2 regions of the Vogesella lacus genome follow, and region 2 is predicted to be linked to the other one. Evidence: riboswitches for the same ligand, from Rfam matches in the RefSeq annotation. Region 2 holds a riboswitch; the other holds the start of a gene.
The links. A riboswitch is a leader RNA that binds a small molecule or an ion and turns the genes downstream of it on or off. The one in region 2 is predicted to bind glycine.

Region 1 (15,231 bases), on a different contig from region 2:
CAAAAAAATACTGGTAATCGGCCCGTCCTGGGTGGGCGATGGCGTCATGGCACAGCCGCTGTACCGCCGTTTGCACGAGCGCAACCCCGGCGTCGAGCTGCATGTGTTTGCACCGGCCTGGACGCTGCCACTCCTGGCACGCATGCCCGAGGTGGCCAAGGCCCACCTGAATCCCTTCGGCCATGGCCAGCTGCGTCTGGGCGAGCGCTGGCGCGTTGCGCGCGAACTGGCGAAAGAAAAGTTCGATCAGGTGGTCGTACTGCCCGGCTCGCTGAAGGCGGCACTGATCCCCTTCATGGCCGGCATTCCGCTGCGCACCGGCTTTACCGGTGAAATGCGCTACGGCCTGTTGAATGATCTGCGCGAACTGGACGAGCACGAGCTGCCAACCATGGTCGAGCGCTTCTGCATACTTGCCGAAGCGCCCCGCCACGCCCTGCAACGACCGATTCCCTACCCTTCACTGCAAGGCTCGACTGCCAAGGGCGCCGAAGCCGCCAGCCGCATTGGCCTGAATCTCGACAAACCGGCTATCGCACTGTGCCCGGGTGCCGAATACGGCCCGGCCAAGCGCTGGCCGGCACGCCACTTTGCTGCCCTGTCACGTATGTTGCACGAGGCAGGCTTTCAGGTCTGGCTGTTCGGCTCGGGCAAGGATCAGGAAATCGGTGATGAGATCAGCCGCCTCAGCAGCGACATCGCCATCAATCTGTGCGGCAAGACCGGCCTCGATGAGGCAATCGATTTGCTGGCGCTGTGCAAGCTCGCCGTCTGCAATGATTCCGGCCTCATGCATGTTGCAGCCGCACTGGATCTGCCGCTGGTAGCCCTGTATGGCTCATCCAGCCCCGACTTCACCCCGCCCTTGAGCGACAAGGCTGAAATCGTTACGCTGGGTCTGGACTGCAGCCCCTGCTTCGAGCGCCAGTGCCCTTATCAGCACCTGCGCTGCCTCGAAGACATGCAGCCGCAACGCGTCCTGCAAGCCTGCGAACAACTGCTGAACCGCGCCCCCCTGCCAATCACCGTGGAAATTCAAGATGAGTAAAACCTTGCCTGGCCACACCGAAGACAATAGCCGCCGCATGGAGCTGATCCGTGCGGCCGCCCGCCTGTTCCGCGATCAGGGTTACGAACGCACCACGGTGCGCGACCTCGGCAATGCCGTCGGCCTACAGTCTGGCAGCCTGTTCTATCATTTCCGCACCAAGGAAGAGATTCTGGTGGCGGTGATGGCGCTGGGCATTACCGCCACGACCGAACAACTGGCCATCGCACTGGGTCAAGCCAAAAACACCCACGACAAGTTGGCCGCACTATTCCACGTCCATCTGCACTCGCTGCTGGGTGACAACCAGGCCGCGCTGGAAGTGATGCTCTACGAATGGCGCAGCGTGTCGGACAACGCCAAACCGGGGCTGATCATCCTGCGCGACCGCTACGAAGCGTTGTGGCAGGACGTACTGGATCAGGCTGCTGCCGAAGGCCTCGTCAAGCAGGACACCCGCCTACTGCGTCGCACCCTGCTGGGTAGCCTGCACTGGACGGTGCAGTGGTATCGCGATAGTGGTGATCTGTCTGTCAGCGAGCTGGCGGAGCGCATGCTGGCCCTCACCCTGAACAACAGCCCAAACTGAATCCGGCACGACCACACGGAGAGGTGCATGCAAAAGCCCCTGCGAATGCTCTGGCTGGTCGCCGGCTACCTGTTTTTGCTCTTGGGCCTGATCGGCGCACTACTGCCGGTCATGCCAACAACCGTCTTCCTGATCATGGCTTTGGCATGCTTTTCGCGTAGCAATCCGGCCTTGTCGCAAAAATTGCTCGACCACCCGCGCTTCGGCCCGCCGTTGCGACTGTGGCAACAGCATCGCACCATGACACGCAGAAGCAAAACCATTGCCATCTGCACCATTACGCTATCCATCGGCTTCAGCAGCTATCAGCTCCGTGCTGACCAGGCCCTGCTCGGCGCGGGGTTGGTTACGTTCGGACTTGGCCTGATTATCTGGATGATCAGACTGCCTTCACCACCAACAACATCAAGTACTTGCGCTACAATAGAATCAAATCCAAGCCATGGGACTCGCCATCATGGATCTGAACCTGAACGCGATTAACAGTTTTAACAGCCCGGTCAGCAACGTTGGCCGCAATGTACGCGAGCGACCGGAAGACAGCCCGCCCGCCGCCGTCGCCACGCCCGCACCGGCAGCAGAACAAGCTGCCCCGCCACCGGCCGCACCACCGGTAAGCAGCAATGCCATCAGCGCCACCAGCAGCGCCCTGCAAAGCCAGCTGTTTGATCGCCAGCGTGAGGTTGCGGCCAACCAGGCCGTCACGGCACAGAGCAGTAACAGTCAAGGCAGCGAGAACCGCGGCAACAGCGCCAACGATGCCGTTCGCGCGGAAGCCGCGCCACGCCCTCCTGCCAGCAATCCACCTGCGCAGAATCGCAATGAACTTGCAGACCAGCGCTTCAGCGGCAACCCTGCCAGGCAGGCTGTCGTGCAATATCAGGCCAACCAGTCCTTGCTGCAGGATGCCGGCCCGCCAAGTGGCCCGGCTATCAGTGCCAGCGCCTGAGCTGCAATGAAAAACGGGAGCCAAGGCTCCCGTTCTTGTTTTACTGCCTCAAGGCATCAGGCACGCACATCAATGCGATTACCCAGATTTGGCGGATTATTGGTCTGATTTGGCGATGCAGAAACCGCCGCCCCAACCAGACTCAACACCGAATCTCCTGCCACTTCCATAGCCTTCTTCAGCACGAAAGTTTCTGTGGTTTGCTTGATATTCTGCGCCGATGCCGCCGAAATGCCATCCATGAAATCCTCCTTTGCTATGGTTGATAATCGAAATCTATCCGGCAAGTAGCAACACTCAATCGGATACAGGTGCTTTAGCTGTTAGAATACGCCTTATCGTTTCTGTTTGACAGGAAAAAAACATGAGCCAGACTCGTCACTCCCCGCTTCTCATCCTCGGTTCCGGCCCTGCCGGTTACACTGCTGCCGTTTACGCGGCACGCGCCAACCTGAAACCGGTCATCATTACCGGCCTCGCCCAAGGCGGCCAGCTGATGACCACGACCGAGGTTGATAACTGGCCTGCCGACGCTTCCGGCGTAATGGGCCCGGAGCTGATGCAGCGCTTCCAGCAGCATGCCGAGCGTTTCGGTACCGAGATGATCTTTGATCACATCCACACTACCAAGCTGGATGAGAAGCCTTACCGCCTGATCGGCGACAGCGGCGAATACACTTGCGACGCCCTGATCATCGCCACTGGCGCTTCCGCCAAGTACCTGGGCCTGCCATCCGAGCAAGCGTTCTCCGGCAAAGGCGTTTCCGCCTGCGCGACCTGCGATGGTTTCTTCTACCGCAATCAGGACGTAGCCGTCGTGGGTGGTGGCAACACTGCCGTTGAAGAAGCACTCTATCTGGCCAACATCGCCAAGCATGTGACCCTGATCCATCGCCGCGACAGCTTCCGCGCCGAAAAGATCATGATCGATAAGCTGATGGCTCGCGTTGCCGAAGGCAAAGTCACCCTGAAGCTGAATGCCAATCTGGATGAAGTCCTCGGCGATGCTTCCGGCGTGACGGGTGTTCGCCTGAAATTCAACGACGGCAGCAGCGAAGATATCGGCCTGATGGGCGTCTTCATCGCCATCGGCCACAAGCCGAACACCGACATCTTCAAAGGCCAGCTGGAAATGGATGAAACCGGCTACCTGATTACCCGTGGCGGCCGCGATGGCAATGCCACCCTCACCAGCGTCGAAGGTGTCTTCGCTGCCGGTGACGTGCAGGATCATATCTACCGCCAGGCCGTAACCAGCGCCGCCTCCGGCTGCCAAGCCGCTCTGGACGCCGAGCGTTATCTGGATCAGCTGAAGTAAGTTGCTTGAAAGCACTCAAGTCGCAACTGAAGCAAATCAAGCTGCAGCCCCGCGCCCCCGTGGCGCCGGCTGCGGCCAACCCTGAGCCGCCTGCGGCTGAAATCGACTTCCCGTCTGCCGTCCCCGGCGTCAAGCCACTCAAGCCTGACAATCGTCACATCCCGCAACTGCCCAAGCCACGCCCGCGCCCCATGCATGGCAAATCCCACAGCTTGCTGACCACCGATGCCCTGCTGACACAAATGTCAGCCTGGTTTGAACCGGCACAGCTTCCTTACGAACATCGCCGCCCCGGCATTGCCAGCAACAGCCTGCGCCGCCTCAAGAGCGGACACTGGCCTGTCTGCGGCGAGCTCGACTTGCATGGTCTTGACCGTCACACCGCACACGAACAGCTGACCGTGTTTTTGCACCGAAAACGCGAGCAAGGCAATTGCGTGCGCATCATTCACGGCAAAGGCCTGAGCTCGCGCGGCGAACCGGTACTGCCCAAAATGGTACGCGGCTGGTTAAGCCAGCACCCGGACGTACTGGCCTTTTGTGAAACCGACAGCCATCAGGGCGGCAGCGGTGCCGTACTGGTTTTGCTCAGACGACATCACCCACATGGAGACCACCATGAGCACGATTATCCCCGCTTTTGAAGCCCCGGCCACCAGCGGCCTGACTGCCCGCCTGCCGGCCAGCGGCCTTGCCATTGCCTACTTCTACCCCAAGGACAACACGCCGGGCTGCACCAACGAGGCACTGGCATTTCGCGATCTGCACGAGCGCTTTCTTGCGGCCAACTGCACGATTTTCGGCGTCTCGCGTGACAGCCTGAAATCCCATGAAAATTTCCGCGCCAAGTACGCTTTGCCATTTGAATTGATCAGCGATCCGGACGAAACTGTATGTGAGATGTTTGCTGTCATGAAAATGAAAAACATGTACGGCAAACAGGTAAGAGGCATTGAGCGCAGCACTTTCGTTCTGGATGGCCAAGGCCAGATCCTGCGCGAATGGCGCGGCGTCAAGGTGCCCGGACACGTCGATGAAGTACTCGCCTTCATCGAGTCCCTGAGCCAGGTGCCGACAGCCGGATAAAATCTCTGCCGGCACCGCGATGATCACGGTCAGGCCATCAGGCCTGACCAGACAAGGGGGTAATCATGGTTGGCCGCAAGAAAAGCAAGATCAGCAAACTGTTCGTCCTCGACACCAATGTGCTGTTGCATGACCCCACCTGCCTGTTCCGCTTCGAAGAACACGACATCTACATCCCCATCATCACTCTCGAAGAGCTCGACGATCACAAGAAAGGCATGTCCGAAGTTGCCCGCAACGGCCGCCAGGCCAGCCGCTTCATTGACGAGCTGGTCAGCCAGCAACGCAATATCGACGATGGCATCCCGCTAGGCAGCAAGAGCCATCAGGCCGCCAGTGGCCGCCTGTTTTTGCAGACTCGCCTGCTCGATACACGACTACCCAATCCGCTGCCAGTCGGCAAGGCCGATAACCAGATACTCGGCATCGTGATGGCACTGAAGCAGCACGATGCCGAACGCGAGGTCGTACTGGTGTCGAAAGACATCAATATGCGCATCAAGGCACGTGCGCTGGGGCTGGATGCCGAAGACTACTTCAACGACAAGGTGCTGGAAGACAGCGACCTGCTGTATACCGGCACACTCGAAATCAACAGCCAGTTCTGGGACAGAAACGGCAAGGAGCTGCGATCCTGGCAGGAAAACGGTCGCACCTATTACCAGCTCAAAGGCCCGGATGCCAACAAGCTGCTGCTGAACCAGCTGTTATGGCAAGGCGGCGATCAAACCCTGCAAGCCCGTGTCATCCAGCAGGAAGGCAAAGAAGCCACACTCGAAACCCTCAAGGATTACAGTCACCAGAAAAACAATGTCTGGGGCATCACCGCACGCAATCGCGAACAAAACTTCGCGCTGAATCTGCTGATGAACCCGGAGATCGATTTCGTGACCTTGCTGGGCCAGGCCGGTACCGGCAAGACCTTGCTGACCTTGGCTGCCGGCCTCGCCATGACGCTGGAACAAAAGCTGTACAGCGAAATCATCATGACGCGGGTGACGGTGCCAGTCGGCGAAGACATCGGCTTTTTGCCTGGCACCGAAGAGGAAAAAATGCTGCCATGGATGGGCGCACTCGAAGACAACCTTGATGTGCTCAATCGCAGCGAAGATGACAGTGGCGACTGGGGGCGCGCCGCCACCCGCGACCTGATCCGCAGCCGCATCAAGGTCAAATCGCTGAACTTCATGCGCGGCCGCACCTTCCTCAACAAGTATCTGATCATCGACGAAGCGCAAAACCTGACGCCCAAGCAGATGAAGACCCTGATTACCCGTGCAGGCCCGGGCACCAAGGTTGTCTGCCTGGGAAATATCAGCCAGATTGACACCCCCTACTTGACGGAAGGCAGCTCTGGCCTGACTTATGTCGTAGATCGCTTCAAAGGTTGGCCGCATTCGGGCCATATCACCTTGCAACGCGGCGAGCGCTCGCGACTCGCCGACCACGCGGCGGAGGTACTCTGATTTGTCCGCACTTGAACTGATACACAAACCGGCAATGGGCAAGTCACGCCAGACGCGTCCATTGCTGTTTTTACATGGCGCTTATTCGGATGCCAGCTGCTGGCATGAGCGCTTCATGCCCTGGTTTGCCAAACAAGGTTTTGATTGCTGGGCCCTCAGCTTCGAGGGCCACGGCAAATCACCCAACAGCAATGGTCTGCCGCCGGGCATTGATCGTTATGTCGATAATCTTGCGCAAGCGCTGACCTTGCTGGGTGACCCGCAGCCTATCATCATCGCCCACTCCATGGGCGGCTTTGTGGTGCAGGAATACCTGACCCGACACCCGCTGCACGCCGTCGCCCTGCTGGCACCCGTACCGGCCAGCGGGCTGTCACGCTCGACCTGGCGCATGATGTGTCAGCGCCCCGACCTGCTGACCCGGCTCAATATGTTTCAGCTGACCGGCACCGGCATGGATGCTGACAGCGTACGCGCCCTGCTGTTCAGCGAACACAGTTCGGACAAGGATATCGAATGGTGCCTTAGCCATTGCCGGCCCGAAAGCCAGAAAGCCCTGCTCGACATGAGCTGGTCAACGTTGGCCGCAAGATATAGCCAACGCCCTGATCATGCGCTGGTCTTGCTGGGCAAGTCTGACTTGCTGATCGGCGACAGCGATGTTCGCGAGGTCGTGCAACGCCTGAATGCCAAGCAATGCAATATCGACGAACTGGGCCATATGGTGATGCTGGACAGGCAATGGCTGCTGGCTGCCAAGGCCATTCATGACTGGCTGGAAAAAGAGGCCGTCAGCACCGTGGCCGCCGACCTCACACCAGGCTAGTACAAAGCCGGATTGACGGTCCGTTTACCGCTGATAACCAAACGGATCGTCAATACTGTGGCTAGGCTCGGTAAACCAGCGCGGGCCTTGCTCGGTCATGTAGAAATGATCCTCCAGCCGCACGCCAAACTCTCCCGGCACGCATATCATCGGCTCATTACTGAAGCACATGCCGACCGCCAGCGGCGTCTGGTCAGAACTCACCAGATACGGCCACTCGTGAATATCCAGCCCGATGCCATGACCCGTACGATGCGGCAGCCCCGGCAGCTCGTACTCCGGGCCAAAACCATCCACCTGCAATTGCGCTCTGGCAGCCAGGTCAACCGAGCCGCAAGGCTTGCCCAGCTGTGCAGCAGCAAAGGCCGCAGCCTGCGCTGACTTTTCTGCTTGCCATACTTGCCGCTGACGCTCGCTGGCCTCGCCAAAAACATAGCTGCGGGTAATATCCGACAGATAGCCATGCAGCTCACAACCGGTATCAATCAACACCATATCACCCTGCTTCAGGTATTGCGGTTCCTTCACCCCGTGCGGAAAAGCCGTCGCCGGGCCAAACAAGGCGATACAGAAATAGGAACCCGCAGCCGCACCCACCTTGCGATGCGCCTCATCGATGAACGCCTCGACCTCTAGCGTGGAGATGCCTTCATGCAAGATGCTGGCAACCGCCTTGTGAACTTCCAGCGTCATGTCTTTGGCCGCCTGCATCAGCGCGAGCTCGGCAGCAGATTTCTGCATGCGGCAACCAGCTGTCACTGGCTTGGCATTGACGAAACGACAAGCCGCACCTTGTTCGCGCAAACCGTCAAACACGAAGAACGGAGTACTTTCATCAATAGCCAGTACGGTATTGGCCTGATCAGCATTGACACCCAGCTCGCCAAGCACACGGAACAACAGCGCATAAGGCGATTCGTGCTCATGCCAGCCACTCACCGGCGCGCGCTGAACCATATACTCATCCAGCGTACCCAGCTCGAAATGGGGTGCAATAAAACGTAGCTGACCACCGGCCGTCAGCACTGCACCGACCATACGCTCGCTGGCATACCATTTCAGACCGGTAAAATACTTGAGGCTAGTCCCTGCATGCAGATACATGGCATCAATACCATGCTCTTGCATCAGACTCGCGGCCTTGCCCATTCTCGCCTGATATTCAGCCAGTTCAATCGGCTGCACATTTGCCGTCATGCACGATAATTTTTGCAGTGCATCCTGCTTGCTGACACCACCAATCCCGATTGCCATCACCTGCTCCCTGTCTTTTGCGTAATAATTCAGTGCATGATAGCAAGCAAATTTTAGTGTCACTTAAATTTTGATTGCCAAACTCACGATATTGATAAAACATGCGCATACCGCGCAACGGGAATACAACAGCGATGTCAGAAGAATCGATAGGCCAACGACTAAGGCGATACAGAAAGCTCTGCGGCAAGACACTGGTACAAGTATCCAAAGAGGCCGGGGTTTCTGCAGGCTTCCTGTCCCAGGCCGAACGGGACATGACCGGCCTGTCGCTATCCTCGCTGGCCAACATCGCAAAGTCACTCGGCGTCTCAAGTAGCGAGCTATTCCCCCTGCCACGCCAGGAGGCACCCGACTCTCACCAAAACACCCGCCAAAGCTATGCCCTCACCGGCATGATGCAGCGCTATGAGCGCCTGAGCACCTCCTTTGACGGCAGCGTACTCAATGCAGTCAAACTGATCCTACCAATTGACTACCGCTCGGAAGAGGTCAGCCACGAGGGGGACGAGTTTGTCTACGTGCTGAATGGCAAGGTGCGCTATATCGTCGGCAACAACAAATATGATCTGGTCAGTGGCGATTCGCTGCATTTCAACCCGAAAGAAAGACACGCGATACACAACAACTCTGGCGAGGTGTGTGAAATCATTTCTGTCAGTACCCAACCGCTTTTCGAGAACGCCAAATAAAAAAGAGGCGCATCTGCGCCTCTTTTTTATCTCAATACATCCGCACTCACAGCTTGAATTGCGACACCAGTGACTTGAGCTGATCACCACGACTGGCCAGCAACTGAATCGTAGCCAGCGCATCCTGCAAACTTGCATCAGTCTGCTGCGCCATCACGTTTACGCGCTCGGCACTACGCGCCATTTCATTGGTTGCCACGCCCTGCTCGGCGGTTGAAGACGTAATCTCGCCCATGCGAGAAGAAATCTCCTCAGCGTGACCCTTGATCATGTCTACCTTGTCAGCTGCCTGACGCGACAGCGCTACACCACTGGCCACCTTGGCATTAGTCTCGTCAGCATGTGTAATCGCCTCACCCGTTTTGGCGATAACGGTATCAATCAGCTCGGCAATCTGGACGGTAGCCGTTGCTGTACGCTCGGCCAGCTTGCGCACTTCATCCGCCACCACGGCAAAACCACGCCCCTGCTCGCCGGCCCGTGCCGCTTCGATAGCTGCATTCAGCGCCAGCATATTAGTCTGATCCGCGATATCACGGATCACGGCCACGATGCCTTTGATTTGCTCGGACTGGCCCGACAGGCTGGACATCACATCCTGCAATGAACCCACCGCAGTAACGATGGACTCGACTTCGCGGGCAACTTCAGCCATCGCCTTGTGAGAGTCAAAAGCATTGTCACGAGAGCGGGACACCAGCTGCTCAGTCTCACCGACATGATCTGCAATGTGGTTAATGCTGACTGTAATCTCCTCGATCGTTGCCGCCGTTGCCGACAATTCGGATGACTGCACGCGTGAATCCTGGGCAATCTTGTCCGCAACACGATTAAGACCCACCGCATCCATCGCCAAGGCATCAGATTCGCCACGTACCGTCAGGAACATCTCACGCAACTTGGCCACAAACTGGTTGAACGACTCGGCAATCTGGCCGACCTCGTCACGATTACCCACCGGAATGGTCTTGGTCAGATCACCCTGACCACTGGCAACCTCCAGCATGGCCTTGCGCAAGGAACCCAGCCCCGAAAGCATTTTGGCAACACCGGCATAAGTCAGTACCGACGCAATCGACAAGCCAACAATCGCCAGAATGATCAACACTGTCAGCAACTCGCGCACCGGCGACATGGCCTCGGCTTTTGGCACCACGATACCAAGCAGCCAGCCTGTTTTTGGCACAGACATCAGCGAAACCATATTCACTTCGCCACCCAGGTCGATATCCTGAATGCTGCCATCTTTGGCCAGCGAACCAAGGTCGATGCCAGGCACTACTTCGCCGATTTTCTTCAGTACCGAGTCCTTCTGCGGGTGGGCAATCACCTCACCCTCAGCCGTTACCAAGAAGGCATAGCCACCGCCCGGCAATTTGGAAGAGACGATCTCGTCAACCACCCGCGCCAGCGTAACGTCACCGCCAGCAACTGCCGTCAACGTACCGCCCGACTTTTGCGACTCGGCAAAAGTGATGATCGGGCGCTTGGTTGCGGCATCAAGATAAGGAGGCGAAGTGGTCGGGCCATCAACGGCTGCTGCGGCCTTGTACCAAGGCCGGCCAGTCGGATCGTAGCCAGCTGGCAATGCAGGCGATTTGGCATCCATGGTCATGGTCTTGTCTGGCTGGCCAACATAAGCCGAATCAAAACCACCGGCATGTTGAGCCTGATCCAGAATCGGCTGCAAATCACCCTTGCCGAAACGGCCAAGAATCGAGCTGACAATCTGCTGGCGGCTTTGTACCCATTCGGTCACAAAGCTGGCCTTGTTGTCAGCGGCGAGATTGATCTCGCGGGAGATCTCCTCTTCGAGCGCTTGGCTCATCTTGAAATACACGATGCCACAGAATACTGCTGTTGATGCAGTCATCACCAACAACACGAACATCATCAATCGGGTTCGGATTGTCATGCGCGCTCCCCTTGCTTGCGTTTTTATTTATTGAATGGCCTATTATTCATATAAGCCTTGAGACACGAACTTGCCAAAATATAGTCAACTCAGTCAGTTGACACCAAACCACACGATGACAAAAGACAAACGAGTCAACCAGCAAGTACGTCCCGAACTCGCGCATTTCAGCCTATTCGATGTTATATATCAAGCCTAACTGAGCATTTCATTAAATCCCCGCATCAAAACTACCTCTCAAATTTTAGCCAGCAATGCCAAACAGCAATATTTCTGACAATCGTATATGCCAATCACTTTCCTTGCCGGCATTTGACTTGGACATCAACTTTCTCTAGATTTGCCTGAGCCGCAGGAATGTCAAACATTCCACGGGATACACAGGAGAGACTGTCCGGAACGACTGCGACAGCGCCGAAGGGGAATCGCCCCAGAAACTCTCAGGCAAAAGAACTGTGTGAACCAGGCACTCTGGAGAGCAGGTCTGCAAAGCAGCACCTCGCCGAAGGCAGCACGGCTACCGCAATCTGGTAGCCAGAATCTCTCAGGCAAAGGGACAGAGGGGGCAACGTCGGGTGATACCGGACGGGGCTCCTTTTTTCATTCCAGCCCTACCCCTACACACTCGCCACTACCAGCCGATCACAAGACCCGTTGTCTTGCGGCACATAACAGGAGTTGCGCGATGTTTCACAGAGAGATGGAAATTGCCGGATTTGATGATGCGCTATGGGCGGCCATGCAGGCCGAAACACTGCGTCAGGAACAACACATCGAGCTGATTGCCTCGGAAAACTATGCCAGCCCGCGCGTCATGCAGGCACAGGGCAGTCAACTAACCAATAAATACGCCGAAGGCTACCCGGGCAAGCGCTATTACGGCGGCTGCGAACATGTTGATGTGGTTGAGCAACTGGCTATCGACCGTGCAAAGCAGCTATTTGGCGCTGATTACGCCAATGTGCAGCCACACTCCGGCAGTCAGGCCAACGCAGCGGTATACATGTCGCTGCTGCAACCGGGCGACACCATTCTTGGCATGAGCCTGGCCCATGGCGGTCATCTCACCCACGGTGCCAAAGTCAATTTCTCCGGCAAAATCTACAATGCCATCCAGTACGGCATTGACAGCCAGAGCGGCGAAATCGATTACGACGAGGTGGCAAGGTTGGCCGCAGAGCACCGCCCCGAGATGATTGTTGCCGGCTTCTCCGCCTATTCGCTGATCGTAGACTGGGCACGCATGCGCGAAATTGCCGACAGCATCGGGGCATGGTTATTCGTGGACATGGCCCATGTCGCCGGACTGGTTGCCGCCGGCCTTTATCCCAACCCGCTGCCACACGCCCATGTGGTCACCACCACCACCCACAAGACCCTGCGCGGCCCACGCGGCGGCCTGATCCTTGCGGCCAACCCGCCGGAAGAGCTGGTCAAAAAGCTGCAATCACTGGTTTTCCCCGGCATTCAGGGCGGCCCACTGATGCATGTCATCGCTGCCAAGGCGGTTGCCTTCCTTGAGGCACAGCAACCCGAGTTCATTACTTACCAGCAGCAAGTGCTTGCCAATGCACGCTCAATGGTCAGCACCTTCCAGCACCGCGGCTACAAGATTGTCTCGGGCAAAACCGATGATCACCTGTTCTTGCTGGATCTCATCGACAAAGGCATTACCGGCAAAGCGGCAGATGCCGCACTGGGTGCGGCCAACATCACGGTCAACAAGAATGCCGTGCCCAACGACCCGCAAAGTCCGTTTGTCACCAGTGGCATCCGCATCGGCACACCAGCCATCACCAGCCGCGGCTTCAAAGAAGCAGAAGCCACCCTGATTGCCAATCTGGTTTGCGACATTCTGGATGATATTGACAACACCGAGGTTGCCAATCGGGTAAAACGCCAGGTTCTGGCGCTTTGCGCTGACTTCCCCGTCTATCGTTAAGTACAATCCGGCGGCTGCGGCCAACGTAGCCGCCACACACACCCGTCAAACCTGGGTTGGCCGCAAGGCCACCCGAGCAAAAATAAGAGAAGCAGCATGGCAATTAGTGTTTTTGACCTGTTTAAAATCGGTATCGGCCCATCCAGCTCGCACACCGTCGGCCCGATGCGCGCAGCCCGCCAATTTATCGCACGGCTCGACAAGGATGGCCTGCTTGGCATTACCTGTCGGGTGAAGTCAGAGATGTTCGGCTCGCTCGGTGCCACCGGCAAAGGCCACGGCACCGATACCGCCGTGCTGCTTGGCCTGCAGGGTGAGCTGCCGGATCTGGTCGACACTGATCAGGTCGACACCATGCTGCATGCCATTCGCGAAGCCCGCTCGATCAACCTGCTGGGCAAGCACACCATCAATTTCAACGAGTCAGAAGACCTGATTCTCTACAAGCGCAAGGCGCTGCCCTACCACCCCAACGGTATGATATTCGAGGCATTTGATGCTTCGGGCAACAGCCTCTCCAAGCGTGCCTATTACTCAGTAGGCGGCGGCTTTGTTGTGGATGAAGCGGCCATCGATGCCGGCTTCACCCCGCCAGGTGTCACCGAGCTGCGTCATCCATTCAAAAGTGGTGCCGAACTGCTGGCACTGTGTCAGCGCCATGGCAAGTCCATCAGCCAGATCATGCTGGAAAACGAACTGGCCTGGCGCACAGAAGATGAAATCCGCAGTGGCCTGCTGCAAATCTGGCAGGTCATGCAAGCTTGCGTGAAGCGCGGCTGCGAGCGCGAAGGCATCCTGCCAGGCGGCATGAAAGTCAAACGTCGCGCATCTGACATGTATCGCAAGCTGCTGGCCTCACCAGAAGCTGCGCTGCGTGACCCACTGACTGTACTCGACTGGGTCAACCTGTATGCACTCGCAGTCAATGAAGAAAATGCTGCCGGCGGCCGCGTAGTGACCGCACCGACCAATGGTGCAGCAGGCATTATTCCTGCCGTCTTGCACTATTACGCCCGATTTGTACCGAATGCCAATGACGAAGGTGCGATCCGCTTTCTGCTGACTGCTGGCGCCATCGGCATTCTGTTCAAACTTAATGCTTCCATCTCTGGCGCTGAAGTTGGCTGCCAGGGTGAGGTCGGCTCCGCCTGTTCTATGGCTGCAGGCGCCTTGGCCGAAGTTTTGGGCGGCACACCAGAACAAGTCGAAAATGCCGCCGAAATCGGTATGGAGCACAATCTTGGCCTGACCTGCGACCCGGTTGGCGGACTGGTACAAGTGCCTTGCATCGAACGCAATGCCATGGCGGCCATCAAGGCAATCAACGCCGCACGCATGGCACTGCGCGGCGACGGTCATCACTTTGTTTCGCTGGATCGCGTCATCAAGACCATGCGCGACACAGGCCGTGACATGAGCACCAAATACAAGGAAACCGCTCGTGGCGGCCTCGCGATCAATGTGATCGAAGTGCCAGTCAACATCGTCGAGTGCTGACATAGTACAAAGGTCAACACAGCAAGCCAGACAGCAGCTTCTATACTGATAGCAGGCTCTTTCGGGAGAAAGATCATGCAACAGCTGCTACTCTGGCTATCCATGCTGCTCATGCCCACCCCCGGTGTTGAAATCAATACCGCCAGTCTTGAAGCACTCATCAGGATTGGCATTCCGCCCGTCCACGCGCAACAAATTATCAGCGTGCGCAAAGAAGCAGGGCCATTCAACACCCCTGCTGACTTGCTTGAAATTGATGGCATCGAACAACAATCCTTTGCCAAAATCAAAGCAAGTCTTTCCGTCAATGGTCAGCCACTATCAACGGCAAACCCAGCTCCCGTCATTCGCACGCCCCATCGCCCTACCAGCGATAGAAATCCGGCACGGGATGACCGGGAAGCCTCGCGCGAAACAACGCGATCTGCCGATCGATCATGACAACACAAGCAAAACTGACAATAAATTAGCAAACAATCTCAGCAAACTTCCAATTATTGGCATTGAAAACCCAGAATGCCGACCGCATTGAGATTGCATTCGCAAATAGTTCTTGCCAGATATTAACAGATGCTTTAATCTGCGCTTTCAACTCTACGGCGGGTCTCCCCGCATTGGGTGGTAATGAACCTGGTCAGGTCCGGAAGGA
Region 2 (15,231 bases):
GGTTGGCCGCATCGTGCATACCATCAGCGAAATTGCCGATCAGACCAATATGCTGGCACTGAACGCCGCCATCGAAGCTGCGCGTGCCGGTGAAAGCGGTCGCGGCTTTGCCGTGGTGGCCGATGAAGTCCGCAATCTGGCCGAGCGCACCAGTCGCGCCACCCAGGAAATCCAGACCATGGTCAGCGGCATCCAGCAAGCCTCGCAACGCGCCGTTGAGGGCGTGCAGCACGGCATCAGCCAGGTACTCAACAGCTCGGACGAGGCGCACAAGGCCGGCCAGGCGATTTCGGTTATCGAGGGCAAAACCGTCAGCAGCATCGAGGCGATGAACCGCATTCACCATGTGCTGCAAGAGCAGCTGCAAAGCAGCAACCACATCGCCCAGAGCATAGACAGTGTCAGCCGGATGGCCGGCAACAGCCTCGGCAGTGCCAGCCAGGTTGAGGGCGAGGCGCAAGGCCTGCAGGCCATGGCCGGGCAGCTGCAGCAATTATTGAATAATCTTGGTCAGGCCGGCCATGCAACGGGGAAGACAAAGTAAAGCCGACACGCTAGACTGCCGGGCGATATCAACCGGAGTCCTCACATGCTGCTCTTGCGCCCCCTGCTACTCGCCCTCGCTGCCAGCACCCTGCTTTCCGGCTGCGCCGTTCTGGCGGTTGCCGATGCGGCAGTGACCGTCGCGGCCACCACGGTCAAGATCGGTGCCACCGTTGTCGGCACGGCTGTCGATGTGACCGCTGCCGGTGTCAAGGCCGTCGCCGGCACCGATGAGGACGAAGAGAAAAAAGAAGCAGACAAGAAAAAGCCCTGAGCGGCTTCTGCCATGAAAAAAGCCACGCAATGCGTGGCTTTTTTCATGGCTTGGCAAGTTGGCCGCAAGACTTGCGGCCAACCTTCGCAGGCTTACTCGTAGTTGTCGATGGACGGGCAGCTGCAAATTACATTGCGGTCGCCATACACATCGTCGATACGATTCACGCTAGGCCAGAACTTGTTTTCCAGCACGTAAGGCAGCGGGAAGAAGGCTTCCTCGCGGCTGTACGGACGGGTCCACTCGCCGGCGATGTCGGACTTGCTGTGCGGGGCATTGCACAGCGGGTTGTTGTCCTTAGGCCATACGCCGTTCTGTACCTTGTCGATTTCCTGACGGATAGACACCATCGCCGCGATGAAGCGGTCGATCTCGGCCTTGGACTCGGACTCGGTCGGCTCGATCATCAGCGTGCCCGCTACCGGGAAGCTCATGGTCGGCGCGTGGAAGCCGTAGTCCATCAGGCGCTTGGCCACATCCACTTCGGTCACGCCAGAGGCGGCCTTCAGCGGACGCAGGTCGATGATGCACTCGTGCGCCACACGGCCATTGCTGCCGGTGTACAGCACCGGGTAATGCGCCGACAGGTTCTTCATCAGGTAGTTGGCATTCAACAGCGCGATTTCGGTCGCGTGCTTCACACCTTCCGCGCCCATCATGCGGATGTACATGAAGGAGATCGGCAGGATCGAGGCCGAGCCGAACGGCGCAGCGGAAACCGCGCTCTGACCGGCGACAGCGCCCGGCACTTCGGACACCACGTGGTTGGCCATGAACGGTGCCAGATGCGACTTCATGCCGATCGGACCCATGCCTGGGCCGCCACCGCCGTGCGGGATGCAGAAGGTCTTGTGCAGGTTCATGTGCAATACGTCAGCACCGATGTCGGCCGGACGGGTCAGGCCAACCTGGGCGTTCATATTGGCGCCATCCATGTAAACCTGGCCACCGTGCGCATGCACGATTTCGCAGATTTCCTTGATGCCTTCCTCGAACACACCGTGGGTGGACGGGTAGGTAATCATCAGCGAGCCAAGGTTGGCCGCATGCTGTTCAGCCTTGGCCTTCAGGTCGGCGATGTCAACGTTGCCGCTTTCGTCGGTCTTCACCACGACTACCTGCATGCCCAGCATCTGCGCGGTCGCCGGGTTGGTACCGTGGGCGGATTGCGGAATCAGGCAGACAGTACGGTTGGCTTCGCCACGGCTCTTGTGATAGCGACGGATCGCCAAGAGGCCGGCGTACTCACCCTGCGCACCGGAGTTCGGCTGCATGGAGATGGCGTCAAAACCGGTGATGGCGATCAGCTGCTGCTGCAGTGCATCGATCATTTCCAGATAGCCAACGGCCTGATCGCGCGGGGCGAACGGGTGCATATTGGCGAATTCCGGCCAGGTGATCGGGATCATCTCGCTGGTCGCGTTCAGCTTCATGGTGCAGCTGCCCAGGCTGATCATCGAGTGATTCATCGCCAGGTCGCGGTTTTCCAGCTTTTTCAGGTAACGCAGCATTTCGTGCTCGGAATGATGCGTGTTGAACACCGGATGCGACAGGATGGCGGATTCACGCTTCAGCGCGGCCGGGATCGCGTCAGCGGCAGCAGCGTCCAGCGCGGCGATGTCGGCAGCCTTGCCGGTGAAGATTTCAACCAGTTTGGCCAGATCAGCGGTGGTCGCGGCTTCGTGGAAGGCGACACCCAACACGCCATTGCCGGCGTCACGCACGTTGATGCCGGCAGCCAGCGCGGCAGCGTAAACGTTGGCCGCATTCGCGCCCAGCTCAACCTGTACGGTATCGAAGAAACGCTCGAATACCAGCTTGCTGCCGGCAGCTTTCACCGCGTGAGCGAAGATGGCAGCCATGCGATGGATGCGCGCAGCGATACGCTTCACGCCTTCCGGACCGTGGAAGACGGCGTACATGCCGGCGATATTGGCCAGCAGTACCTGCGAGGTGCAGATATTGGAGTTGGCTTTTTCGCGACGGATGTGCTGTTCGCGAGTCTGCAGCGCCATACGCAGTGCCGGCTTGCCCTTGGTGTCGATCGACACGCCGATGATGCGGCCAGGCGCGGAGCGCTTCTGGTCGTCACGGAAGGCAAAGTAGGCAGCGTGCGGGCCACCGAAGCCCATTGGCACGCCGAAGCGCTGGGTGTTACCCACGGCCACGTCTGCGCCCATTTCGGCTGGCGATTTCAGTGCCACCAGCGCCATTACGTCGGCAGCGACAATCGCCATCGCACCCTTGGCCTTGACGGCGGCGATGTACGGGGTCTGGTCCAGCAGGTCGCCGGCTTCGCCCGGATACTGGAACAAGGCACCGAAGTAGTCGCCATTGCCGGCTTCTTCCGGATGCCCCAGTACCAGCTCGAAACCGAAGTATTCGGCGCGGGTTTTCAGTACGTCGAGGGTCTGTGGCAGTACGCGGCTGTCAACAAAGAACTGCTCGGACTTGCCCTTGAAGGCACGACGCGCCATGGCCATCGCTTCAGCGGCGGCAGTGGCTTCGTCCAGCAAGGAGGCGTTGGCCATTTCCAGACCGGTCAGGTCGATGATCATCTGCTGGTAGTTCAGCAGTGCTTCCAGACGACCCTGAGCGATTTCAGCCTGATACGGGGTGTAGGCGGTGTACCAGCCCGGGTTTTCCAGCACATTGCGCAGGATCACGCCCGGGGTAATCACCGGGTAGTAGCCCAGACCGATGAAGGACTTGTTGACCACGTTCTTGCCGGCGACGGCTTTCAGGTCAGCCAGCGCGTCGACTTCACGCTGTGCGGCTGGCAGATCCAGCGCACGGTTGAAACGGATACCGGCCGGCACGGTTTGTGCCACCAGATCTTCTACCGATTTGGCGCCAATATAGGCCAGCATTTCGGCTTTTTCGGATTCGCACGGGCCGATATGGCGGGCGATGAATTCTTGATGATTGAAGAGTTGCGAGAGCGACATGTCTTCGATTCCGAATGGATACAGTCAGTTACAGAAACACAGGAAAAACGGCTGTGGCCAAGGTTGGCCGCAAGTCTGGCCAGACGGGTCTTTCCTGTGTTTGGGCAACACAAAAACAAAACCCTGCCGCGTTGCCACGGCAGGGTCATTTCATCAGGCGCCGATTTCGGCCGCGTAAGCAGCCGCGTCCATCAGGGCATCCAGATCAGCGGCATTGGCCGGCTTGATCTTGAAGAACCAGCCAGCGCCGTACGGATCGCTGTTGGCCAGGTCAGGCTGACCTTCCAGTTCGGCGTTCACTTCGAGGATTTCACCAGCGATAGGCGCGTATACGTCGGAAGCAGCCTTCACGGACTCGACCACACCAGCCTGCTCATCGGCAGCCAGCGCAGCGCCAACACCTGGCAGCTCGACGAATACGATGTCGCCCAGCAGCTCTTGTGCGTGTTCGGTAATACCAACGGTAACGGAGCCATCGGCTTCCAGACGCAGCCACTCGTGGCTGGATACGTATTTCAGTTCTGCAGGAATGTTGCTCATGTTTACTCTCCAGATTGGGTAAGGATTCGGCAGGGCTGTCGTCTCTCGCCCTGCGTTATACACCAGACTTATTCAAAAACCTTTTTGCCGTTACGCACGAACGGCATTTTCACCACACGCACTTCGGTCAGCGTGCCACGCAGATCAACGTGGGCCACTGCGCCGGTCGAGGCCGGTACACGGGCGATGGCGATGGAATGCTTGAGGGTCGGGGAGAAGGTGCCACTGGTGATGATGCCTTCCTGGCCATCCACCACGACTTTCTGGCCTTCGCGCAGTACGCCACGGCCTTCCAGCACCAGGCCAACCTGCTTCATGGCGACACCAGCAGCCTTTTGCGCTTCCAGCGCGGCGCGGCCAATAAAATCGCGGCCTTCGGTAAAGGCCAGGGTCCAGCCCATGCCGGCTTCCAGCGGGGAGACGGTTTCGTCCATATCGTGGCCGTACAGGTTCATGCCGGCTTCCAGACGCAGGGTGTCACGCGCGCCCAGGCCGATAGGCGATACGCCAACTTCTTTCAGCTGGTTGAAGAAGGTAATGGCTTCGGCAGCCGGAACCATGATTTCCAGACCGTCCTCACCGGTGTAGCCGGTGCGGGCGTAGAACCACTCGCCTTGCGGCAGGCCCTGGAATACTTTCAGTGCGCGGATGCCTTCGGCCAGCTCCGGCTTGACCAGACATACCTTGTCGATAGCCTGCGGTCCTTGAACGGCCAGCATCGCCAGATCGCGGCGCACTTGCAGCTTCACGTCAAAGCCGGCGGACTGCTTGTCCATCCACGCCAGATCTTTTTCGGTCGTGCCGGCGTTCACTACCATGCGGTAGCCGGTCGCGGTCAGGTAAACGATGAGGTCATCCACCACGCCGCCCTGCTCGTTCAGCATGCCGGAGTACAGTGCCTTGCCTTCGAAGCCCAGCTTGGCCACATCGTTAGCGATCAGTTTCTGCAACCAGGCTTTAGCGTCGCTGCCGGTGATGTCGACAACAGTCATGTGCGAAACATCGAACATGCCGGCATCGGTACGCACGATTTCGTGCTCTTTCAGCTGCGAGCCGTAATGGATGGGCATTTCCCAACCGGCGAAGTCAACCATCTTGGCGCCGGAAGCGATGTGTGCGTCGTAGAACGGGGTGTGTTGCAGGGCTGTCATGACAGGTCCTTGTTGCGAGCGTGAGTATCCTCTGTTTTCTCACACCCCTCTGTCCCTGCACCTGAGATTTTCCGGCATTGCGCCGTTAGCCCCTTCGGTGGGCGCATCCTGTGCGCCGCTCTCCAGATTCTGCGGGCCAAAGCCCGATTCATGCAGTCCTTTTGCCTGAGCGATTGCGGGTGCACTTGCGCCTTCGGCGGCGACCACCCAAGCGGGCAATCACTCTCTCCTGCGGAATGCGCGCATTATCGTTGGCGATAGCCACCTTGGCAAGCAGGTTTTGGCCGCCAGATCAGTCACTTGCCATATGACACAATGAATGTCATGAAAATCCGCCATCAGTCACCGTCTGGCTTATGGAAAATAATGACAGACACCTTGCCAGCAACACCCGCTCGAAGCACTGAAATCCGGCGAAATCCCGCACCACAGCAGCATTTTTAGCTGTGACCCGATACCATTTTCCACCCTCAAGCTGACGGACAGAAGCGCCTGCCGCTAGCGTTGCCGGCAGCGGTCTGAACAGTATTTCACCTCATCCCACACCGCCTGCCACTTCTTGCGCCAGCTGAACGGCCGGCCGCATCTTGCACAGATTTTTGCTGGCAAATCAGCCTTCTTGCGCATTTTCATCCGGTAAACCCCCTCTCCTGCAGACAGTTGGCCGCGAGGGTTTCTTGCGTACCCACCTAAATATTGTACATAATTTGTATTGTACAAATAGCGATTTCACGTTGACTGCAACATCAACGACAAGCACCCGATACGTACACGTACTAATGACACGCCCCAAACCAGACATGCGCAGCCTGTCCGCAGACACCGCGTGCGCCAGCCAACCCTTGCCGGCAGGCAGATCATGACCGAGCTGCGCCTGATCCTTGGCGACCAGCTCAACCCGCAGCACAGCTGGTTTGCCGACTGCCGCGACGACGTGGTGTATGTGATGCTGGAGTTGCGGCAAGAAGCCGGCTATGTGCTTCACCATGCACAAAAGCTGCTGGCCATTCTGGCGGCGATGCGCGATTTTGCGCGCCAGCTGAAGGCTGCCGGCCATCGCGTGCGCTATGTGCGGCTGGACGACACGAGCAATCGCGGCAGCCTCACCGACAATCTCGATGCGCTGCTGCAGCACTACGCTGCCAGCCGTTTTTGCTGGCAACTGCCAGACGAGTGGCGGCTGGATCAGCAGTTGCGTACCTGGGCAGCCCGTCAGTCCATCCCCTGCGAGGCAGTAGGCAGCGAGCACTTTTACACCCGTCGCGAAGAGGCCGCGAAGCTGTTTGCCGGCAAGAAGCAGTGGCGGATGGAAGTGTTTTACCGCTACATGCGCAAGCGCCACCGCCTGCTGCTGGATGACAGCGGCCAGCCGCTGGGCGGGCAATGGAATTTTGACGCCGACAACCGCAAACCGTGGCGCGGCCAACCTTTGCCGCCGCCTGATACCCGACCGCAGCACGATCACCGCGTGCTGTGGCAGATGCTGCAGCTGGCCGGCATTGCCAGCTTTGGCGAGCCCGCAGCCGAGACACTACGTTGGCCGCTGAATCGCGCCGAAGCGCTGGCAATGCTGGATGACTTCATTGCCCATCGCCTGCCGCATTTCGGTGATTACCAGGACGCAATGCACAGTGAGGCACCGCTACTGTTTCATGCCCTGCTGTCGTTTGCGCTGAATACCAAGATGCTGTCGCCGCAAGAAGTCGTCGCCGCGGCCATCCGCGCCTGGCAAGACGGCCACGCACCGCTGGCCGCCACCGAGGGCTTTGTGCGGCAGATCATCGGCTGGCGCGAATACGTGCGCGGCATTTACTGGGCCGAAATGCCCGGCTACGCCACGCGCAACCGCTTTGATCATCAGCTGCCACTGCCGGCCTGGTTCTGGCATGGCCAAACCGGCATGCGCTGTCTGTCGCAAGCCATCGGCCAGTCGCTGCGAGACGCTTACGCCCACCACATCCAGCGACTGATGGTGATCGGCAACTTCGCCCTGCTGGCCGGCCTGTCACCGCAGGCACTGCACGAGTGGTATCTCGGCGTGTATATCGACGCCTTCGAGTGGGTGGAGCTGCCCAACACGCTGGGCATGAGCCAGTTTGCCGATGGCGGCCTTCTGGCCAGCAAGCCTTATGTCAGCGGCAGCGCCTATCTGCACCGCATGAGCAATTACTGCGGCAATTGCCGCTACCGCCGTGATGCCCGCTACGGTGCGGACGCCTGCCCTTTCAATGCGCTGTACTGGGATTTTTTCCTGCGGCAACAGCCGAAGCTCGCGGCCAACCCGCGCCTGGGGCTGGTTTATCGCCAGCTGGACAATATGCCACCCGAAGAACAAGCCGCCATCACCGCAACCGCCACAGCGATTCGCCAGCGGCTGGATCAACTGTAAGGAAACCTCATGCGCCTGCGCCCGTTTGCCCTCGCCCTGACTGTCGCCGCCAGCCTGTGGCTGAGCGGCTGTGCCACCCTGCCGCCAGAAGGCATCCGTCCGCTGCCCGGTTTTGAAGTGCAACGCTACAGCGGCAAGTGGTATGAAATTGCCCGCCTTGACCACCGTTTCGAGCGCGGCCTCAGCGATGTCAGCGCCGAATACCAGCCTCAGGCCGACGGCAGCATCCGCGTGATCAACCGCGGCTATGACAGCGCCAGCCAGCGCTGGAAACAGGCCGAAGGTCGTGCGCTGTTCAATGGTGCGGCCAACCTTGCCTCGCTGAAAGTATCGTTCTTCGGGCCGTTTTATGGCGGCTATCACGTCATCGCACTCGACCCCGATTACCGCTGGGCGATGGTGGCCGGCAACGACCGCGACTATCTGTGGATACTCGCCCGCGACCGCCAGCTGCCGCCCGAGCTTTACCAGCGCCTGCTACAACAGGCAGCGGCGCTCGGCTTTGACACCGGCCAGCTGATTCGCGTCAGCCAGACGCGGCCCGACGCCTGAGTCCCTGCCTGCCTCTCGCCCACGAGTAAAACGCCATGAGTACCGACAACAAACCCGCACGCCCGCCACGCCTGAACCCGCGCAAGCTGCTGCTGAGCAAATGGACAGCAGTGACGCCACAACAGCGCGAGAAGCACTTTCTGGTGACCCGCGTCATCGAGCCGGACGACCCTGCGCTGCCAATCAGCGAAGTCGAAATCGAGGCGGTTTACAGCCACCGCAGCCAGATCATCGCGTGGCAAACACTGACCGACACCACGCGCTGGCGACAAGGCTGGCACTGAATACCGTCAGCCACACACTTGGCCGCAAGCAGCCAGCGCCCACACACCCAAGCCTGCGGCCAAGCTTGCCACGCCAGCGCGACACCCCATTCAAGACAAGGAGCAACAGCGCATGACCTCAGCCCTTCAGATCGCCATCATCGGTGCCGGCATGGCCGGCCTTTCCTGCGCGCGCGCCCTGCACGAAGCCGGCCTCGCCGTCAGCGTTTTCGACAAGAGCCGCGGCCTTGGCGGCCGCTTGTGCACCCGTCGTGGCGAACACTGGCAAGCCGACCACGGCGCGCAATACTTCACCGCGCGTGACCCCGCCTTTCGCCAACAGGTGGACAGCTGGCTGGCCGACGGCCACATCGCCTTCTGGCCCGGCCGACCGACGGTGATCGGCACAACGGCGCATGAACACACGGAAGTGCCGCTGCGCTATGTCGGCGTACCCGGCATGTCAGCACCGGCCAAGGCGCTGGCGGCCGGCCTGGCGAAAGCGCTCAGCCACACCGTGCAGCAACTGCACGCACACGACGACGGCTGGCAACTGGCCAGCAAGGAGCACGGCACACTGCCGGCGCGTTTTGATGCCGTGGTGCTGGCCGTACCACCGGCTCAGGCAGTACCGCTACTGGCTGGCCACAGTGCAGCTTTGCAAGCGTTGGCCGCCAGCCATCGCATGCTGCCCTGCTGGACGGTACTGGCGAGATTTGCCGAGCGCCAGCCGCTGCCGTTCGATGCCGCCTTTGTCAACGAAGGCCCGCTGCGCTGGCTGGCCCGCAACAACAGCAAACCCGGCCGCAGCGGCGAAGAAAGCTGGGTGTTGCAGGCCAATGCAGCGTGGAGCGAACAATGGCTGGAAGCCGACGCCGAGTCAGTAGTGGCCGAGCTTCTGGCAGCCTTCCGGCAACTCGGCGGCGGCGAACCCGTTGCCACCGGCAGCCACCGCTGGCGCTACGCCGACAGCGTAGCCAGCCACACCGGCAGCGGCTGGGATGAAAACACTCGCCTTGGTCTGTGTGGCGACTGGCTGCATGGCGGCAAGGTAGAAGGCGCATGGCTCAGCGGCCGCCATCTGGCACAGCGCATGCTGGCCAGCCTGTAAGCCTTGCACCCCTCACATGAAAAAGCCCGCCGGCTTGATGCCGGCGGGCTTCTCATTCTTCAGCAAGACAGCGCTGGCTCAGTCTTTCAGCAGGCGCTCGCGCAGCTGCCACAGATACACCGGCAAACCGGCCAGCAGCAGCAACACGCCCCACATCACCACCTCGGCGCCGGAGCCGTAAATCGTCCACATGGCAAAAGCAAAGCCGCCAAAGGAGAAGGCCAGCGGCGCGTACCAGTCGCGACGGCTGAACTGCTGGTGACGCTTGAGCATCACCGCCAGCAGCGCCATCGCGCAGAAGGCATACGGCAGCAGCGTGGTAGCGGTAGCCAGCAGGATCACGAATTCGAAGATCTGCACGCCACTCTGGCCGCCGGCGTACTTGCTGGCCAGCAGAATCGTGACCAGTACGCTGGACAGCACCAGACCGACAATCGGCACACCGGCGCTGTTTTCACGACGGAAGAAGGACGGGAACAGGCGATCGCGTGCCGCGGCGGCCGGGATATGGCCCTGCATCAGGCACCAGCCGTTCAGCGCGCCAAAGCACGACACCACCGCGCCCAGACCCACCGCGTAATACGCCCACTCGCCCCACAGGCTGCGCGCCGCGTCGGCAAATGGCGCGGACGATGCGGCCAACTGCTCGGCCGGCATCAGGCCCATCAGTGCCACGGTGCTGGCGATATACAGTGCGGCGGCAATCAGCGTGCCGTACACGGTTGCGCGTGGAATGGTTTTCTCCGGCTGGTGCACGTCACCAGCTGGCACCGAGGCCGATTCGAGGCCAAGGAAGGCCCACAGTGTCAGCGCCATGGTGGCCGGAATCGCCTCGCCCAGCGGCTTGGCATTCGGGTTGAACTGCACCAGCTCCGGATTCAGCCAGATCAGGCCGGCCAGCGTCACCGCGCCCAGCGGCAGCAGTTTGAGGATGGTGGTTACCACTGCCACGCTGCCCGAGCTTTTCGGGCCACGGCTGTTGATCCAGGTCACCAGCCAGATCAGGCTGATGGCGGTTGCACCGGCGGCAAAGTTGCTTTCGTTCAGCACCGGGAAGAACACGCCCAGATAGCTGACCCCGGCCACCGTCAGCGCGGCATTACCGGCCCACAGCGCAATCCAGTAACCCCAGGCAATCAGGAAGCCGGCAAAATCGCCAAAGCCTTCGTGGATATAGGCATACGGGCCACCGGCGCGTTGCGGCAGCAGCTTGGCCAGCCGCGCAAACACCAGCGCAAGGCAGATCGCGCCCAGCGAGGTAATCACCCAGCCAATCAGCGAGGAGCCGCCGTACTGCGCCAGCGACGCCGGCAGCAGGAATACGCCGGAGCCGATCATATTGCCCACCACCAGGGCGGTACACATCCAGATGCCGAGTTTGTGACGCGGTGTCGTCTGAGTACTCATCACGCGTCCTCCAAAACAAAAAGCGCCATCGCGGCGCTGAATTCATAGATATTCATGCAAGCTTGATTCCGGTTGGTGCGCGGTGGCGCACAGTCGATTTGCTCTGTCTCTTCTGGCGACTGGCAAGCCGGCACGTCAGCCCCTTGCCATGCAAAACTCCCCTTCGGCACGGATGTTCCCCGCGCTGAAAGCAAACCTTTATTCCGGAATATCAAAGTCTTGTCATGACAGCGGCTGGCGCCCTGTTGGCTGGCGCTTCGCTCTAATGAAATGCGGCAAGACAGCCAGCCGGCCGCCTTGCGCGCAAGGTTGGCGATTGTATCCGCAAATCGCTATGCCAGGACGATAGGTCCGCGTGGCACGCGTGACAGCTGCCAGTTGGCCAGCGCCCACTGCCACAGCTCGGCCAGGGTGACGACCTCGGCCGGTGGATGATGACCAAGCCGCGACAGTGCCAGCCGCAATTCGCCGGCTGCCGCGCTGGCATCAATCGCCGGTGCCAGCGTCTGCTTGGACAACTTTTCACCCGCAGCATTGACCATCAGCGGCAAATGACAATGCGTGACCGGCGTACCCCCCAGCTTTTCGCGCAACCACAACTGGCGCGGCGTCGACACCAGCAAGTCCGCGCCACGCACGATGTCGGTCATGCCCTGCGCAATATCGTCCACCACCACCGCCAGCTGGTATGCCCAGAAACCGTCAGCACGCAGCAGCACCACATCGCCGATCTCGCTTTGCAAACGTTGGCCGCACTCGCCCTGCAAGCGGTCGGTAAAGCCGGTGTAGCGGTCATCCACTCGCAAGCGCCACGCCCTCGCTTCGCGCCCGGCCGGCACGCCATCGCGGCAGCTGCCGGGATAGATCATGCCATCGGCCCCGCGCTGGCTGCGCTCGGCAATCTCCTTGCGCGTGCAGGCACAGCCATAGGCATCGCCCTGAGCAATCAGCTGATCCAGCGCGGCGCGGTAGGCATCGTGGCGGTCATGCTGGTAGCTAAGCTCGCCATCCCACTCGAAACCGAACACCGCCAAGGTGCGCAGGATATTGTCGGCCGCGCCGGCCATCTCGCGCGGCGGATCGAGGTCTTCCATCCGCAGCCACCATTCGCCGCCACGGCTACGCGCTTCCAGATAGCTGCCGACTGCCGTCGTCAGCGAACCGGCATGCAAAAGACCGGTGGGGCTGGGCGCAAAGCGACCGCGATAAGGCAGGGACGGGGCGAGGATGGCATCAGACATGGCAAGGCAAAACCGGCAAAAAAACGCTAAAATGGCACACAGACAACGGGCGCGCGCAGCGCCCGCCAGCATTTATGCGGCCAAGGTTGGCCGCAAGCAAGGAGTAAGGCGTTCAATGACGCACGTTGTAACCGAAGCCTGTATCAAATGCAAATACACCGACTGCGTGGCGGTTTGCCCGGTCGAGTGCTTTCATGAAGGCCCGAATTTTCTGGTGATCGACCCGACCGAGTGCATCGACTGTGCACTATGCGTGGCCGAATGCCCCGCCGAAGCCATTTTTGCCGACGAAAACCTGCCGGTCGACCAGCACGATTTTGTCGCCATCAATGCCGAGCTGGCACCGCTGTGGCCGGTGATCAGCGCGCGCATTCCTGCGCCGGAAGACCACGCACACTGGCTGGCCATCAAGGACAAGCGCCACTTGCTGGAACGCTAAGCCCGCCCAGCCCGCCACGCCGCCTTGCGGCCAACCTTAGCCACTTACCGCCGAAAGCCGATAGCCGATGTCCGATTTGCGTGCAATTTTCCTGATGGGCCCGACCGCCTCCGGCAAGACCGGCCTCGCGCTGGCGCTGGCCGAGCGTTTTGATGTCGAGATCATCAGCGTCGACTCTGCCCTCGTCTATCGCGGCATGGATATCGGCACCGCCAAGCCGACGGCCGCCGAGCTGGCCGCCTGCCCACATCACCTGATCGACATCATCGACCCGACCGAGTCCTACTCGGCCGCGCAGTTTCACGCCGATGCCACCCGGCTGATGCACGAGATTCAGGCACGCGGCAAAACGCCGCTGCTGGTTGGCGGCACCATGCTGTATTTCAAGGCGCTGGCCGAAGGCCTGTCCGACTTGCCGCAAGCCGACAGCGCGCTGCGCCGCGAGCTGGAAGACGACGCCGCCCGCCTTGGCTGGCCGGCGATGCACGCAAGGTTGGCCGCACTCGATGCCGTCACCGCCGCGCGACTGGCGCCGAATGACTCGCAACGCATCCAGCGCGCGCTGGAAGTTTGCCTGCTGTCCGGCCAGCCGATGTCGGCGCTGCTGGCACGCGGCCGCGACGATGCGGCGCAAGGCAACTTCCTGCGGCTGGCGTTGAATCCGGATGACCGCGCCTGGCTGCATGCGCGCATCGCGCTGCGTTTTGACCTGATGCTGGAGCAAGGCTTTCTGGCCGAGATGACGGCCATTCGCCAACGTTGGCCACAGCTGACGCTGGAGCTGCCGGCCATGCGCTGTGTCGGCTACCGTCAGGCATGGGAATACCAGGACGGCCTGTGCAATGCTGCCGAATTCCGCGAACGTGGCATCGCCGCTACCCGCCAGCTGGCCAAGCGGCAGATTACCTGGCTGCGCAGCATGGCCGCCGACAATCACGAACTCGCCGTCAATCGCGGCGACGTACAAGACGAAGCCTGCCGCCTGCTGCAAGACTGGCAGTCACGCCACTGAGGCAGAAGCGGAAAAAGGCGGCCCCGGCCGCCTTTTTTCATACCGGTCTGCCACTTCAGGTGCGGAAGAAGGCAATCGACTGGTTGATGCCGCCGGACAGATCCCGCAGCGACTCGGCTGTTTGCGACACGCTCATGGCCGCGGCGACGTTTTCCTCCGACATCTGCGCCAGCGCCTCGACTGTCTTGGCGATATTCTGGCTGGCAATCGCCTGTTCGTTCAGCGCGTAGGAAATCTCGTTCATCACGTTCTGCACCTGGCCTGCCTCGCTACCAACCTGATTCATGATCTGGCTAGAGCTGCCGGTTGTTCCTTTGACCTTGTCGATGATGCTGGTGCAGCCCATCATGGCGCTGGCCGCTTCATCAGAGCCGCTCTGGATAGAGCTGATCATGCCAGAGATCTCCTGGGTGGCACTGGTTGTGCGCTCGGCCAGCTTGCGCACTTCGTCAGCCACCACGGCAAAGCCGCGTCCCATCTCCCCGGCTCGCGCCGCCTCAATGGCGGCATTCAGTGCCAGCAGATTGGTCTGGTCAGCCACATCCTTGATCATCACCGAAATCTGGCCGATGCGCTGGATATCGCCCGACAGATGACCGATGCGCTGCGCGGCATTGGCAATCACCAGACTGACCTCTTCCACCTCGGCACCCGCCCGGTTGACGGCATCACGTCCCGAATCGGCCAGCTGACCAGAACGGATGGCCAGCTGATTCGCCTCACCCGCCTTGTCGGACACATGTGATACCGAGGTCGTCAGTTGCTCGACCGAGGCTGCGCTGTCGGCAGTCGACTCCGACTGGTGCTCGGAGCTGACCGTTACCTGCTGTGCGGCCGATACCAGCTCGCCCGCGGCCAGATCCAGCGTCTGGGCATTCTTCTTCAGTACCTGCACGATACTGATCAGGCTGTCTTGCGCCTGACGCAGCGCCACCTGCATTTCGGTAATTTCGTCCTTGCCCTGCGGTTGTTCGAGTATGGTCAGATCCCCCGCCGCCAGCCGCGCCAGCGACTCTTTCAGCTTGGCAATCACGCTATTAATGCTGCCGCTGATAGTCAGCGCGACAGCCACGGTGAAAATCACTGCCAGCACGATCATCACGATAGTCAGGGTGGTGATGCCGCTGACCGTTGCCTTGCCATCCGCATTGGCGTCCGCAGCCAGCTTCACATTGACATTGACAATTTCGGTCAGCAGATTGTCTGCCGCGTCAAAGGCCGGGCGTGTCTGCTGGATATACAGCGCAGCTGCCTCTGCAGTCTTGCCCTCGTCAACCAGCTTGACCACCTCGGCGGCCGATTGCAGGTATTTTTCCCACGCCGGCTTCAAGCCTTGCAAGGCAGCCTTCTCGGCATCGCTG

Region 1: linked by a shared signal. The riboswitch ahead of glyA (serine hydroxymethyltransferase) and the one ahead of gcvT (glycine cleavage system aminomethyltransferase GcvT) in region 2 are both predicted to bind glycine.

The regions. Positions count from the first base shown of each region.
Region 1 covers NZ_CEETQT010000010.1:48,798-64,028, forward strand. The annotation lists gene waaF (lipopolysaccharide heptosyltransferase II) at 1-1,048, shown strand, start outside; gene ACZ9W6_RS13510 (TetR/AcrR family transcriptional regulator) at 1,041-1,637, shown strand; gene ACZ9W6_RS13515 (YbaN family protein) at 1,665-2,120, shown strand; gene ACZ9W6_RS13520 (hypothetical protein) at 2,095-2,586, shown strand; gene ACZ9W6_RS13525 (YjfB family protein) at 2,643-2,828, opposite strand; gene trxB (thioredoxin-disulfide reductase) at 2,951-3,904, shown strand; gene ACZ9W6_RS13535 (Smr/MutS family protein) at 3,910-4,548, shown strand; gene ACZ9W6_RS13540 (peroxiredoxin) at 4,523-4,990, shown strand; gene ACZ9W6_RS13545 (PhoH family protein) at 5,056-6,456, shown strand; gene ACZ9W6_RS13550 (alpha/beta hydrolase) at 6,491-7,282, shown strand; gene ACZ9W6_RS13555 (M24 family metallopeptidase) at 7,307-8,536, opposite strand; gene ACZ9W6_RS13560 (helix-turn-helix domain-containing protein) at 8,638-9,228, shown strand; gene ACZ9W6_RS13565 (methyl-accepting chemotaxis protein) at 9,275-11,143, opposite strand; glycine riboswitch at 11,515-11,609, shown strand; glycine riboswitch at 11,611-11,707, shown strand; gene glyA (serine hydroxymethyltransferase) at 11,829-13,085, shown strand; gene ACZ9W6_RS13575 (L-serine ammonia-lyase) at 13,182-14,582, shown strand; gene ACZ9W6_RS13580 (helix-hairpin-helix domain-containing protein) at 14,658-15,023, shown strand; RNA gene ffs (signal recognition particle sRNA small type) at 15,181-15,231, shown strand, end outside.
Region 2 covers NZ_CEETQT010000001.1:466,938-482,168, forward strand. The annotation lists gene ACZ9W6_RS02135 (methyl-accepting chemotaxis protein) at 1-544, shown strand, start outside; gene ACZ9W6_RS02140 (hypothetical protein) at 590-817, shown strand; gene gcvP (aminomethyl-transferring glycine dehydrogenase) at 910-3,765, opposite strand; gene gcvH (glycine cleavage system protein GcvH) at 3,919-4,305, opposite strand; gene gcvT (glycine cleavage system aminomethyltransferase GcvT) at 4,374-5,456, opposite strand; glycine riboswitch at 5,496-5,592, opposite strand; glycine riboswitch at 5,600-5,698, opposite strand; gene ACZ9W6_RS02160 (DUF2256 domain-containing protein) at 5,955-6,089, opposite strand; gene ACZ9W6_RS02165 (cryptochrome/photolyase family protein) at 6,316-7,845, shown strand; gene ACZ9W6_RS02170 (lipocalin family protein) at 7,855-8,397, shown strand; gene ACZ9W6_RS02175 (TIGR02450 family Trp-rich protein) at 8,433-8,681, shown strand; gene ACZ9W6_RS02180 (NAD(P)/FAD-dependent oxidoreductase) at 8,794-9,771, shown strand; gene ACZ9W6_RS02185 (amino acid permease) at 9,850-11,178, opposite strand; gene gluQRS (tRNA glutamyl-Q(34) synthetase GluQRS) at 11,511-12,419, opposite strand; gene fdxA (ferredoxin FdxA) at 12,535-12,858, shown strand; gene miaA (tRNA (adenosine(37)-N6)-dimethylallyltransferase MiaA) at 12,926-13,870, shown strand; gene ACZ9W6_RS02205 (methyl-accepting chemotaxis protein) at 13,926-15,231, opposite strand, start outside.